One region of the Desulfomicrobium escambiense DSM 10707 genome, then DNA from elsewhere that is predicted to be linked to it. Evidence: predicted binding sites of a transcription regulator. Region 1 holds the regulator's gene; the other holds the start of a gene.
What was found. Region 1 encodes HrcA, which represses chaperone genes, less so after heat shock. Its sites were predicted from a motif close to TGTTAGCACTCNNNNNNNNNGAGTGCTAACA; they were not measured.
Positions count from the first base shown of each region.

Region 2: a site for HrcA is predicted at 2,648-2,678, ahead of groES (co-chaperone GroES). Genes of this name have one in related genera too.

Region 1 covers NZ_AUAR01000005.1:48,605-55,483, reverse strand. The annotation lists gene G394_RS0105780 (tRNA (cytidine(34)-2'-O)-methyltransferase) at 1-392, opposite strand, end outside; gene rfbB (dTDP-glucose 4,6-dehydratase) at 497-1,522, shown strand; gene rfbD (dTDP-4-dehydrorhamnose reductase) at 1,519-2,382, shown strand; gene hrcA (heat-inducible transcriptional repressor HrcA) at 2,379-3,395, shown strand; gene grpE (nucleotide exchange factor GrpE) at 3,446-3,991, shown strand; gene G394_RS0105755 (CoA-binding protein) at 3,994-4,359, shown strand; gene G394_RS18135 (rhomboid family intramembrane serine protease) at 4,402-5,286, opposite strand; gene G394_RS18130 (ElyC/SanA/YdcF family protein) at 5,283-6,059, opposite strand; gene aroC (chorismate synthase) at 6,068-6,879, opposite strand, start outside.
Region 2 covers NZ_AUAR01000003.1:112,802-119,680, forward strand. The annotation lists gene G394_RS0103775 (NADH-quinone oxidoreductase subunit B family protein) at 1-560, shown strand, start outside; gene groL (chaperonin GroEL) at 647-2,284, opposite strand; gene groES (co-chaperone GroES) at 2,312-2,602, opposite strand; gene serS (serine--tRNA ligase) at 2,902-4,185, shown strand; tRNA gene G394_RS0103795 (tRNA-Lys) at 4,237-4,312, shown strand; tRNA gene G394_RS0103800 (tRNA-Glu) at 4,322-4,397, shown strand; tRNA gene G394_RS0103805 (tRNA-Glu) at 4,421-4,498, shown strand; tRNA gene G394_RS0103810 (tRNA-Gln) at 4,506-4,579, shown strand; tRNA gene G394_RS0103815 (tRNA-Glu) at 4,581-4,658, shown strand; gene G394_RS0103820 (adenine nucleotide alpha hydrolase family protein) at 5,093-6,562, shown strand; gene G394_RS0103825 (ThiF family adenylyltransferase) at 6,559-6,879, shown strand, end outside.

The DNA.
Region 1 (6,879 bases):
GCCAGGTTGACGCTGCGGACCTGGCCCCAGATGGGCATGCGCACCAGATGCTGCGCGCCCTGCAGCACTTCCGGCGGCAGCCCCCTGGTCTCGGGCCCCAGGACGATGATGTCGTCCGGCTCGAAGGCGAAACGGTGGTAGGCCGTGCCCTGGCGGGCGCTGGTGAAGACCAGGCGGCCGGCGTCCCGGCCTTGCAGGAACGCGGCCCACGAGGGCCAGACCCGCTTGTCGACGTGGGGCCAGTAGTCCAGGCCGGCGCGCTTCAGGTACCTGTCCTCCAGGCTGAACCCGAGGGGCTCGATCAGGTTCAGGCGAGTCGTGGTGGCGGCGCAGAGCCGGGCGATGGTGCCGGTGTTCGGCGGGATCTCGGGTTCGTAAAGCGCAATTTGCATCTTGGATTCTCTTTGCATATTTTCTATGGCTGGCCGGGGCGCCGGGCAGCGCCCCCAACCACTTGGCCGTCAATGACGCTCCCGTCAAGAACCACGGAGAACACATGCACCTGCTCGTCACCGGAGGCTGCGGCTTCATCGGGTCCAATTTCATCCAGCACATGCTCGCAGCCCGCGACGACCTGACCATCGTCAACCTCGACAAGCTGACCTACGCGGGCAACCGCCGCAACCTGGCCGAGGTCGAGGAGAGGCATCTGGGCCGCCGCTACCATTTCGTGCACGGCGACATCTGCGACCAGGAGCTCGTTCCCGACCTGCTGGCCCGCTTCCCCTTCGACGCGGTCCTCAACTTCGCGGCCGAGTCCCACGTGGACCGCTCCATAAACGACCCCTTCCCCTTCATCACGACCAACGTCGTCGGCACCCAGAACCTGTTGGAGGCCGCCCGCCGGGCAGGGGTCCCGCGCTTCGTGCACATCTCCACGGACGAGGTCTACGGCACCCTCGGGCCCACCGGGCAGTTCACCGAGGACACGCCGCTGGCGCCCAACTCGCCCTACTCGGCCTCCAAGGCATCCTCGGACCTCCTGGCCCGGGCATATTTCCACACCTACGGCATGCCCGTCATCGTCACGCGCTGCTCCAACAACTACGGGCCCTTCCAGTTCCCGGAAAAGCTCATCCCGCTGGTCTACCTCAAGGCCTCCAGGGGCGAGCCCATCCCGGTCTACGGCGACGGGCTGAACGTGCGCGACTGGATCTACGTCCTGGACCACTGCCGGGGCGTGGAGGCGGCCCTCTTCAGGGGCACGCCCGGCGCGATCTACAACTTCGGCGGCGACGCCGAGCGCACAAACCTCGACGTGGTGCGCACCATCCTGCACCTGACGGGCAAGAGCGAGGACCTCATCACCTTCGTCACGGACCGTCCCGGCCATGACCGCCGCTACGCCATGGCCTTCGCCCGATCCACCGCGGACCTCGGATGGCGGCCGGAGGTCACCTTCGAGGACGGCATGGCCCGCACCCTGGCCTGGTACGAGGCCAACGGGGCCTGGCTTGACGAAGTGCAGAGCGGCGCCTATCGCCAGTTCATGGACGCGTGGTACAAGACGAGGCAGGCGTGAGAAGCGCCGTCGTCCTGGGAGGAAAGACCGGGCTCCTGGGGCAGGCCCTGTCCATGGCCATGACCCGCAGAGGCTGGACCGTGCATGCTCCCGGCCGCTCGGACCTCGACCTTTTCGACCGTCCTGCGGTGGAGGACTATCTGGCCCGGACCGGCGCGGACACCCTCTTCAACACCGTGGCCTACACCAAGGTCGACCAGGCCGAGGACGAGCCGTCAGAAGCCGCCCGCCTCAACCGCCAGCTTCCGCTGGTCCTGGGACAGGCCTCGCGCAATGCGGGAGTGCGGCTGGTCCACTACAGCACCGACTTCGTCTTCAACGGCAAAAAGACCACCCCCTACACCACCGAAGACCAGCCCGACCCCCGCTCGGTCTACGGCAGCACGAAGCTGCAGGGCGAACGCGAACTGCTGGCGCTTGGCCTGACCGGGCTCATCATTATCCGCACATCCTGGCTCTTCGGTCCCTGCAAGATCAATTTCGTGACCCGCATCCTCGAACTGGCCGCCACGCGAGCCGAGCTGTCCGTGGTCCACGACCAGGTCGGCAGCCCCAGCTACACCCCGGACCTGGCTGCAAACTCCCTGGCCCTGGTGGACGCGGGAGCAACCGGGCTCTACCACTTGGCCAACTCCGGCCAGGCCAGCTGGTGCGAACTGGCCGCCGAGGCCGTGCGCGGGGCCGACCTGCCCTGCCGGGTCAAGCCCATCACCTCGGCGCAGTACCCCCAGAAGGCCGTAAGGCCCGCCTATTCGGTCTTGGACCTGTCGAAATTCGCGGCCACCACGGGCATCACCCCGCGGCCATGGCTGCAGGCCCTGCGCGAATTCCTCTTTTCGCGGGAAGACTGTCTGTCATGATCCTCGGCAAGCGCGAAACCCAGGTTCTGGCCGCGGTCATCGAGACCTACGTCGATACGGCCCTGCCCGTGGCCTCCCAGACCCTGGCCGCGGGGCTGGGCCTGAGCCCCGCGTCCCTGCGGGCGACCATGGCCGCCATGACCGAAAAAGGGCTCCTGCAGCAGCCGCACACCTCGGCCGGCCGCGTTCCCACGGTCAGGGGCTTCCGCTACTACCTCGACCAGGTCTTCCGGCTCTCCCCCCTGTCGCGCCGCGAGCAGTCCAGGCTGCACGAGCACATCCTGCCCGGCGAGGGCGAGCTGCCCCAGGTGCTGCGCCGCGCGGCACGAACCCTGTCGTCCCTGACCCGGCAGGTCTGCGTGGTCATGGCGCCCCGTCAGGACTTGGCCCGCTGGCGGCAGATCGACTTCGTCCTCCTGCGGCCGGGAATGATCCTGGCCGTGCTGGTCATGCAGGGCGGGCTGGTCAGCAATCGCATGATCCAGATGGACGAATCCCTGAACGCCGACGACCTCATCCGCTACGGCAACTACCTCAACAGCCTCTTCGAAGGCCGCACCACCACGGAGGTGCGCGGCGAGATCGAGCGCCAGCTCCAAAGCGCCCGCAAGACCCTCGACGCCTATTGCCGCGCCTGGGAGCTGGCCGCCCAGGCCCTGGCCGAGGAGGAGCCGCCCGAATTCTTCGTCGGCGGCGCGAGCCACCTCGCGGACCAGCCGGAATTCACGGACCTGGAGACCATCCAGGAGTTGCTGCGGCTCATCGAGGAGCGTTCGCGACTGCTGGAGCTCCTCGACAAGACCACGGCCGGCGCGTCCGTGTCCGTCAACCTGGCCGAGGACATGCCGGGCATCGCCGGCTGCTCCCTGGTGGCCTCGCCCTACAGCGCCTTTTCCAGCGCCCACGGCACCCTGGCGGTGCTTGGGCCCGTGCGCATGAACTACGCCCGCATCGTGCCCATGGTTGACTTTGCCGCTCAAATACTTAGTCAGTGCCTCAAATCCCGCTCCTAGGGAGCTTCGTGAAACGACTACTCAAATATTTCAAGGATCAGGAGTTTTTCATGTCCAAAAAGGAAAGCGAAGGCCTCGGCCCCGAAGAAGTCCAGGCCGAAACGCCCGTCGAAGAAATCCAGGAACCGACCCTGGAAGAGAAATACGCCCAGGCTCTGGCTGATATCGAAGAGTTGAAGAAGGAGAACCTGCGCGTTCTGGCCGACGGCGAGAATTTCAAGAAGCGCCTGACACGCGAGAAAGAAGAGTATTTCAGGTTCGCCACGTCGGCCATCCTGGAGGAGATCATCCCGGTCATGGACAACCTGGACCTGGCCCTGGCTCACGGCCGGCAGGCCGAGGCCTGCAAGGACCTGGTCACGGGCGTGGAGATGACCATGAACATCTTCCTCGACACCATGAAGCGCCACGGCCTGGTGCAGATCGCCGCCGTGGACGTGCCCTTCGACCCCGCCGTGCACGAGGCCATGAGCCAGGTGGAACGCGACGACCTGGACGAGAACACGGTCTGCCAGATGCTGCAGAAAGGCTACATGCTGAAAGACAGGCTGCTGCGGCCGGCCAAGGTCATGGTCAGCCGCAAGGCGGGGGCGTAGCCATGGCCGAGCGAGTCGCCGTGCTCGGGGCCAGCCACAAGCCCGAGCGCTATTCCAACCAGGCCGTGCGCATGCTGAAGGAGTACGGCCACGACGTTGTGCCGGTCACGCCTGGCCGGGCGGTCATCGAAGACCTGCCCGTGTCCCCGGACCTGGGAAGCATCCAAGGCCCCGTCGACACCCTGACTCTCTACGTCGGCCCCGAGCGCAGCGCCCAGCTGCAGGACGCCATCCTGGCCCTGAAGCCGGGACGCGTCATCCTCAACCCGGGCACGGAGTCCCCGGCCCTGGAACAGGCCCTGGACTCGGCCGGCATCCCCTGGCAGCACGCCTGCACCCTGGTCCTGCTCAGGACCGGCCAATTCTGACCCGCCCATGACCTGCGGGGGGCCCGTCCCCCCGCGCCGTTTTCAGAACCAGCCCGGACCCGCCAGGGCCGTCGCCCAGGCCCAGAACGTCAGCACGGCGCCAGCCGCGCCGGCCATGGCGTTCAGCCAGACCTTCCAGCCATGGGCCCCCCGCCAGTTTCCGACCAGCAGCCCGAAGGGCAGACCGCACAGGAGGCCGAAGAGGTGCGCCCCGAGGTCCACCCTCTCCTCGCCCGCGCCGAGCATGGCCAGAAAACCGAACCCGAAGCCCAGGGCCAGCAGCAGGACCTGGGCGCGCGACTGCCGCTGCGCCCTGCCCGCGCCTCCCGCCAGGACGCCGATGAGGCCGAAGACGCCCGTGGACGCGCCCACGCTCAGATGATCCGGGGCCTGGGCCCAGGCGTTCACGGCGTTTCCGAGGCTCCCCGAAAGGAGGAAAAGGGCCCATGTCAGCCCCGAACCGATGCGCCGGCCAAGCATGGAGGCAAGCACGGCCAGGGCCGCGGCGTTGGCCAGCAGATGCCCGGCGTCGGCGTGCAGGAAAAGGGCCGTGACGCACCGCCACCACTCCCCGCCGAGGATCAGCCGGGCGTCGGCCCGTCCGGCCATGTGCCAGGCCATGCTGCGGCCCAGCCCCTGGCTGTCGAGCCAGACCGTCACGACCACGAAGAGCCCCACCACCAGGAGCGATACCCAGGAATTGTCGGGCAGGGGCGCAGGCAGCACCCGCGGCCTGTTCTCGCCCTCGTAGGCCATAATCTCCTTCACGGCCAGATGGGCCACGGCAGGCGCCACGAGGAGCCCCCCCCCTTCGGCGCGGTTCAGGAAGCGGCGGCTGGAGAGGACCAGGGACCAGGCCCGAAGCAGCGCCTTGTCCGGGTTGTCCCTGCAGGTGCACAGGGTCAGGGTGGGCAGGATGTCGATCACGGCGCGCCCAGGGACACCTGCCCGCGCACGAAGGCCCAGGCCAGGCCCAGGTACTCGTGCACGGCCATGTGGCACGTCTGGATGTTGGAGGGGTAGGGCAGGAAATACTCGGGTTCGCCCTTTTCGCGCCAGTAGGCAGGGGCCGGGATGGGCGAGAGGCCCGCGTTCTCGAAGAGCTTGACCGCGCGCAGCATGTGCGAGGCCGTGGTCACCAGGACGAAGACGTCCTCCCCGACCAGGCCCTTCACGCTCTGCGCCTCGTCATGGGTGTCCAGGGACTGGTCCGCGAGGACGATGCGCGCCGGGTCGAAGCCCAGTCCCGCGGCTGCCGCGGCCATGACCTGGGCGCTGGTCTGTTCGTCGCGGTACTTTCCGCCCGAAAGAACGAGAATGGATCCGGGAAAGCGGCGCGCCACGCGCAGCCCTTCCGTCAGGCGATACAGGGCGTCCTCTTCGAGCATTGCTCCCGGCGGCAGCGACTTGTCCGTCCAATGCCCGGCCCCCAGGACGACCACCCATTTGACGTCCTTCCCGGCGACTGAGGGGGCGGTCAGGTCCAGGGCGGGATAGGCCCGCTCCAACGGGCGGATCAGGAAGCCGGAGACGGAATTGAGGCACAGGGCGTAGAGCAGGACGGAGCCGATGACGAAGGGGGCCAGGGCTTCCCGGGAGCGGCGCAGGAGGATGTAGGCCAAGCCCAGGGCGAACAGCAGCAGGCAGACCGTGAGCGGCATGAAGGCGAGCCCCAGGGCCTTCTTCAGCACGAAACCCACGGGCACGCTCATCCGCCCTGACCCATGCGCCGCTGCAGCAGGACCATGTCGGCCAGCACCAGCCGGACCATAGCGGCCAGAACCGGGACCACGCGCGGGATGGCGCAGATGTCGTGGCGGCCGCCGACGCGGATGGTCCGCTCGGCCCCGAAGCGGTCAACGGTGCGCTGCTCCTGGGCAATGGACGGGATGGGCTTGACGGCGGCGCGGACCACTATTTCCTGCCCGCTGGAGATGCCGGCCAGGATGCCGCCGGCGTTGTTGGAGGAAAAGCCCGAGGCGCTCATGGCGTCGTTGTTCTGGCTGCCGAGCATGCGCGCGGCCGCGAAGCCCGCACCGATCTCCACGCCCTTGACCGCGCCGACGCTCATCAGGGCCGCGGCCAGCCGCGCGTCGAGCTTGTCGAAAACCGGCTCACCCAGCCCGGCCTGCACGCCCGTGGCCCGGATCTCGACGATGCCACCCAGGGTGTCGCCCTGACCGGCCACTTCGCGCACGCGCTCCTCCCAGGCCGCCACGACGCCGCCGTCGGCAGCGAAGAACGGACGATCAACGGCCCCGGCCAGATCGACGGAGCCCGCGGCGATGCCGCCGAGCTCGACGGTCCCGGCCATGACGCAGATGCCCAGCGTCTCCAGGAAGGCCCCGGCCACGACCCCGCCGGCCACGCGGGACACGGTCTCGCGGCCCGAGGACCGCCCGCCGCCGCGGTAGTCGCGCAGGCCGTACTTGGCCGTGTAGCTCATGTCGCCGTGCCCGGGCCGGAAGACGTCCTTGATCTCGCCGTAGTCGCGGGAGCGCTGGTCCGTGTTCTCGACCA
Region 2 (6,879 bases), on a different contig from region 1:
GGGCCTGCACCAAGACCTGTCCCCACGGCGCCGTGACGCGCACAAGCGACCACCGCCTGGCGGTGCGTCGCCGGGACGACCTGCTCCTGGGCAAGCCCGGCGAGGAGGAGCTGCGCCTGGCCGAAGCCCTGGACAAAAAGATGAAGAGCCTCCTGGGACGCTCCCTGCGCCTGCGGCAGGTCAGCGCCGGCGGGTGCTGCGCCTGCGAGGCGGACATCAACGTGCTCGGGACCATCGGCTGGGACCTGGGCCGCTTCGGCATCCAGTACGTGGCCTCGCCGCGCCACGCCGACGGCGTGCTCATCACCGGCCCCGTGACCAAGGGCATGGAGCTGGCCCTGCGCAAGACCTGGGAGGCCGTACCCGAGCCGCGCATCGCCATCGCCCTGGGCGCCTGCGCCATCAGCGGCGGGCCCTTTATCGGCCACCCGCAGCACAACGGCGGGGCCGACCCGGTGGTGCCCATCGACCTCTACATTCCCGGCTGCCCGCCTCACCCCCTGACCATCCTCGACGGGTTCCTGCGCCTGCTGGGGCGCCTCGAAGAACAGAAAGGCTGATCTTTCGGGACGCAACTCCCTGGAAAAAGGGCGCAAAAAAGGGCCGGGATCGCTCCCGGCCCTTTTTTGGGCTATGGCAAATCTGCTTAGTACATGCCGCCCATGCCGCCCATGCCGCCGCCGGGCATGGCCGGAGCAGCCTCTTCCTTGGGCTTCTCGGCGATGGCGCACTCGGTGGTCAGCAGCAGGGAGGCCACGGAAGCGGCGTTCTGCAGGGCGATGCGGGTCACCTTCTTGGGGTCGATGACGCCGGACTTGAGCAGGTCTTCGTACTCGCCGGTGGCGGCGTTGTAACCGAAGTCTTCCTTGCCGTGGCGGACCTTGTCGATGACCACGGCGCCTTCGACGCCGGCATTACCGCAGATCATGCGGATGGGCTCCTCGATGGCGCGGCGGATGACCTGCACGCCGGCGGCCTCGTCGTCATCGGCGGGCTTCACGGAATCCAGGACGGCCTGGCAGCGCACCAGGGCGACACCGCCGCCGGGCACGATACCCTCTTCAACGGCGGCGCGGGTGGCGTTCAGGGCGTCTTCCACGCGGGCCTTCTTTTCCTTCATCTCGGTCTCGGTGGCGGCACCGACGTTGATCACGGCCACACCGCCGACGATCTTGGCCAGGCGCTCCTGCAGCTTCTCACGGTCGTAATCGGAGGTGGTCTCCTCGATCTCGTTGCGGATCTGCTTCACGCGGGCCTTGATGGCTTCGGCTTCGCCGGCGCCGTCGACGATGGTGGTGTTTTCCTTGTCGATGACCACGCGCTTGGCGGAACCGAGCTGGTTCAGGGCGATGCTTTCGAGCTTGACGCCCAGGTCATCGGACACGACTTCGCCGCCGGTCAGGATGGCGATGTCCTGCAGCATGGCCTTGCGGCGCTCGCCGAAGCCGGGGGCCTTGACGGCCACGACCTGCAGGGTGCCGCGCAGCTTGTTGACGACAAGCGTGGCCAGGGCTTCGCCTTCGATGTCCTCGGCGATGATGACCAGGGGCTTGCCCATCTTGGCGGCCTGCTCCAGAACGGGGAGCAGTTCCTTCATGTTGGAGATCTTCTTCTCGTTGATGAGGATCAGCGGGTTGTCCATTTCGCAGACCATCTTGTCGGGGTTGGTCACGAAGTAGGGGGACAGGTAGCCGCGGTCGAACTGCATGCCTTCGACGACGTCAAGGGTGGTTTCCAGGCCCTTGGCCTCTTCAACGGTGATGACGCCTTCCTTGCCGACCTTGCTCATGGCCTCGGCAATGATGTTGCCGATGGTGGAGTCGTTGTTGGCGGAAATGGTGCCGACCTGGGCGATTTCCTTCTGGTCGCGGGTGGGCTTGGCCAGCTTGTCCAGGCTCGCGATGACGGCCTCGACGGCCTTGTCGATGCCGCGCTTGATGGACATGGGGTTGCGGCCGGCGGCGACCAGCTTGATGCCCTCGTGGAAGATGGCCTGGGCCAGGATGGTGGCGGTGGTGGTGCCGTCACCGGCGATGTCGGAAGTCTTGGAGGCAACTTCCTTGACCATCTGGGCGCCCATGTTCTCGAACTTGTCTTCCAGTTCGATCTCCTTGGCCACGGTCACGCCGTCCTTGGTGATGATGGGGGAGCCGAAGGACTTTTCGATGACGACGTTGCGGCCCTTGGGTCCGAGGGTGACCTTGACGGCATCGGCCAGGGTGTCCACGCCCTTCTTCAGTCTTTCACGGGCCTTGGCGTCGAACTTGATAACTTTAGCAGCCATGTGTGCGTCTCCTTATGTAATGAAAGATTAGGCTTCGATAACGGCGAGGATGTCGTCCTCGCGCATGATGAGCAGTTCTTCGCCGTCGATCTTGACTTCGGTGCCGGCGTACTTGTTGAAGATCACCTTGTCGCCGGTCTTGACGCCCATGGGGATCTGCTTTCCGTCATCGGCGACCTTGCCGGGGCCGGCGGCAACCACTTCACCCTTGATGGGCTTTTCCTTGGCGGAGTCAGGGATGATGATGCCGCCTTTGGTTACCTGTTCCTCTTCGAGACGCTTGACCAGGATACGGTCGTGCAACGGTCTGAGCTTCATGTTTTCCTCCAAGATGTTTAAGAATTGCTTCCGAATAGATAAAATTTCTGGCACTCTTCACCAACAAGTGCCAACACGCGGGCCTGTTCGTTCCTCGCCGGTCCGCGCAAGACAGAGGCCCAAATAATCCCTGCCCCGGTGAAGTCAAGGGCGACCGCGCAAAAAAATTTCATGTTCATCCGGATTTTTCCGCGGCCGGCCTGCGCGTCTTGTGATTCCGGCCGAGGCAGGCTATGGATTTCGCCTTGAAAACGCGTCCCGATTCGATCAGGGACGACACCGCAGACAAGGACACGCCCATGCTCGACATCAAATTCGTTCGCTCCAACACCGACGACGTCAAGGAAGGCCTGCGCAAGAGGCGCAGCAAGCTCGACCTCGACGAGTTCCTGGCCATCGACCAGAAGCGCCGCGACCTCCTGCTGGAGGCCGAGGAGCTCAAGGCCCGCCGCAACCAGGCCTCGGGCGACATCGCCCGCATGAAGAAAACCGGCGAGAACGCCGACGCCCTTCTGGCCGAGCTCGGGGCCATGTCCACCCGCATCAAGGCGCTGGACGAGGAACTCAAGGACATCGACGGCCAGACCGAGCAGTGGGTCATGTCCATCCCCAACGTCCCGCACCCCTCGGTCCCCGAGGGCGTGGACGACTCGGACAACGTGCAGGTCCGCACCTGGGGCGCCAAGCCCGAGCTGGACTTCGCCCCGAAGGAACACTGGGAACTGGGCACGGCCCTGGGCGGCCTGGACTTCGAGACCGCGGCCAAGATCACGGGCAGCCGCTTCGTCCTCCTGAAGGGCTGGGCCGCGCGCATGGAACGGGCGCTCATCAGCCTCATGCTCGACGTGCAGACCATGGAGAACGGCTACGACGAGGTCATGCCCCCGGTCATCGTCAACCGCGAGAGCCTCATGGGCACCGGCCAGCTCCCGAAATTCGAAGAAGACCTCTTCCGCCTGGGCGACTCCAACTACTACCTCATCCCCACGGCCGAGGTCCCGGTGACCAACATCTACCGCGACACGACCCTGGCCGAAGGCGCCCTGCCCATCGCCCACTGCGCCTACACGGCCTGCTTCCGCTCCGAAGCCGGCTCCTACGGCAAGGACACCAAGGGCATGATCCGCCAGCACCAGTTCGACAAGGTGGAGCTGGTGCGCTTCGTCCACCCCGACACTTCCTACGACGAACTGGAAAAGCTGCTGGGCCACGCCGAGAGCATCCTGCAGAGGCTGGGTCTGCACTACCGGGTGGTCACGCTGTGTGCCGGAGATTTGGGCTTTTCATCCGCGAAAACTTACGATATAGAAGTTTGGTTGCCCGGTCAGGACAAGTATCGCGAGATCTCGTCCTGCTCCAACTTCGAGGACTTCCAGGCCCGCCGGGCCGGGATCCGCTTCAAGCCGGTGGCCTCGAAGAAGAGCAGACTGGTGCACACCCTGAATGGCTCTGGTCTGGCCGTCGGCCGAACAATGGTAGCGATTCTGGAGAATTACCAGCAGGCCGACGGGTCGGTCATCGTCCCCGAAGCACTGCGTCCGTACATGAACGGACAGGAAAGGATCGAACTGAAAAAAGGATGACTTTCCGGCTTGACAAGCAGATGGCCCGACTATAGAAGCGTCTTCTCTTTCGGGCCGTTAACTCAGACGGTAGAGTATCTGCCTTTTAAGCAGAGAGTCGAAGGTTCGATCCCTTCACGGCCCACCAAAACCTTGCGTCCCCATCGTCTAGTGGCCTAGGACGGCGGCCTCTCACGCCGCTAACAGGGGTTCAAACCCCCTTGGGGACGCCACTTTTTTTTCTGACGCGGTTCGCGTCCCCATCGTCTAGCTAGGTCCAGGACACCGGCCTTTCACGCCGATAACAGGGGTTCAAATCCCCTTGGGGACGCCAAATATTTTGGGCGATCGTTCAACGGCAGGACAGCGGACTCTGACTCCGTCAATCTTAGTTCGAATCTAAGTCGCCCAGCCACGTCCCCATCGTCTAGCTAGGTCCAGGACACCGGCCTTTCACGCCGATAACAGGGGTTCAAATCCCCTTGGGGACGCCACAAGAAAGCAAGGTCTTTCAGCGCACGCTGGAAGGCCTTTTTCTTTGGCTCACATCGCAGCCACATTTTCCAAAAGTCGTCGTCGCTCGTTCCCGAAAATCCGCCAGAAGCCGTCTCGACACCGAAGCCGGACCAGGACGCCCCCCCCTTCCGGCCGGGCAAGAGCTATCGGTCTCCCTCACGGTTACGCAACAAAACCCTCCTCCCTCGTACAGCGCGGCCCTTTGGCCGGCACAGGCCTTACGCCACCTGCATTCTCCGCTCGACGCCAAGTCCCCCATGGCGTATGTAAGGAGATTCGTTTCGTTCCCGATGGTTCGCCCTGAAACTTGCCCACGAAAATCAGGCAATCTCCGGGCGTCATGGCCACACCCAAACCATGCAGGCCGCTCTGGCGGCTTTGCCCAAAACAAAGCGAGGCAACCGTGCACAACATGCCGACACATCCCGTACTGCAACACCGATGGGCGGTGCGGGATGGCCGCGAGGGAAAGGCCCTTGTCTACTATGGGCTGCGCAATCCTCCCTATCATCACGAAACGGTCTTGGTCGTGCCGGACGCTTTGGGCGACGCCCTGACAGGACTTGACGGTACAAAAACTCTGGACAGCCTACCGGGAATCGTGCGCGAGAGCGACGAATTCCGCTACCTGCTCACGCAGGGGATCGTGGTGGATAAAACGGACCAGCGACAACCATCCACGGCCGAGCGCAAACGGGTCTGCACCCGCTGCGTAACCGACGACCATCTCCTGCCAGGGCTGGAATTCGATGCCCGCGGCGTATGCGCCTTCTGCCAGTGCTATGAACAGGCCGAACGGGAAGGGGGGACCGCCGGACCTCGCAACGCGGTGGATGAGGAGACGTTGCTGTCCATCGCCGCCAAGAACAAGGACTCCCGTTTCGACGTCATGGTCCTTTGCACCGGAGGCAAGGATTCCACCTATCTGCTCTGGTATCTGGCCAAAAAGCTTGGGCTGCGCGTTTTGGCCGCATCCTGGAACATGCCCTACACCAACGACACCTGCCGCAGAAACATCCGCCGCGCCCTTGAACTGCTGCCGGATGTCGAACTGGTGGAACGGACCCTGCCCGCAAACGCCATCCGTGACGCCATGCGCTCCCAGTTCGGCCACGTGGGGGTACCGTGCCTTTGCCCGACCGTGGCCCACATCCTCTTTTTCCCTCTTGCCGCCGAAGAACGGATTCCGATGGTCATGCAGGGCGTCGAAGAAGTCCAACTGGCGGTCATGAGCTACGTCATGCGCAACCTGCAAAACGAAAACGGGCAGTCCAGTCCAACTCTGTCCATTCGCGAGCAGACCCTGCAGTTCCTGGAGATGGTGGCAAACACTCCCGAACCAACCGCGCCTTTTTCCCTGACTGCGGATTTTCTCCACTATCAGCGCGCTATCCGAAACAGCCTCGGCTCGATTTACGCTCCCCTTGATCGCCTGCTCACGCGGGCCCGGCAGGACGAATCCGCTTTTGTGCCGCAATTCCTCCGTTTAAAGACAAATGCACTGTATGGTTCATGGAGCGAGGTGGCCGCGCTCATGCACAAGGAAATGGACTGGGAAATGCCTCCGGGACAGAAAGGATTGCTGCATACCAGCTGCCGCATCGAAAAAGTCAAGGACTATTGCCAATTCATGCGTTTTCAGAACATGCGCACCACCTCGTTCCCGCAATCCATCGTGGAAGTTGGCGCAGGGGTCTATTTCGGCCTGCTCTCCCGCGAGGAGGCGCTGGGCGAGTTAAAGGAACTCGGCTACTGTCGTGAACCCCAGGTGATGACCGAACTGCTCGATGATCTGGGCATGACCGATGACGATCGTCACAATCATGGGGAAACCGTTTTCTCCCTCTGCAACTGCGTAGCGGGCCTTCGGAGTAAAGTATGACCGCGGAATTTTTAAACCGGGCCGAACCCATTTTTACCGAGGCGGGCTTGGAAATCCTGCGGAACAAAGTTGTCGCCATCGCCGGCCTGGGCGGCGTGGGGGGCGGCGCATTCCTGGCGCTGGTCCGCTGCGGGGTGACCCGCTTCAGGTTGGCGGAAAACGGCGTGTTCGACCCGCCGGACATGAATCGACAGGCCGGAGCCTTTGGCCAGACCCTCGGATGTTTCAAGCTCGATGTGTACGTGGAGCTGGCCCGATCCATCAACCCCAGCCTGGAACTGGAATGCTTTCCGGAAGGAATCACCGGAGGCAACCTC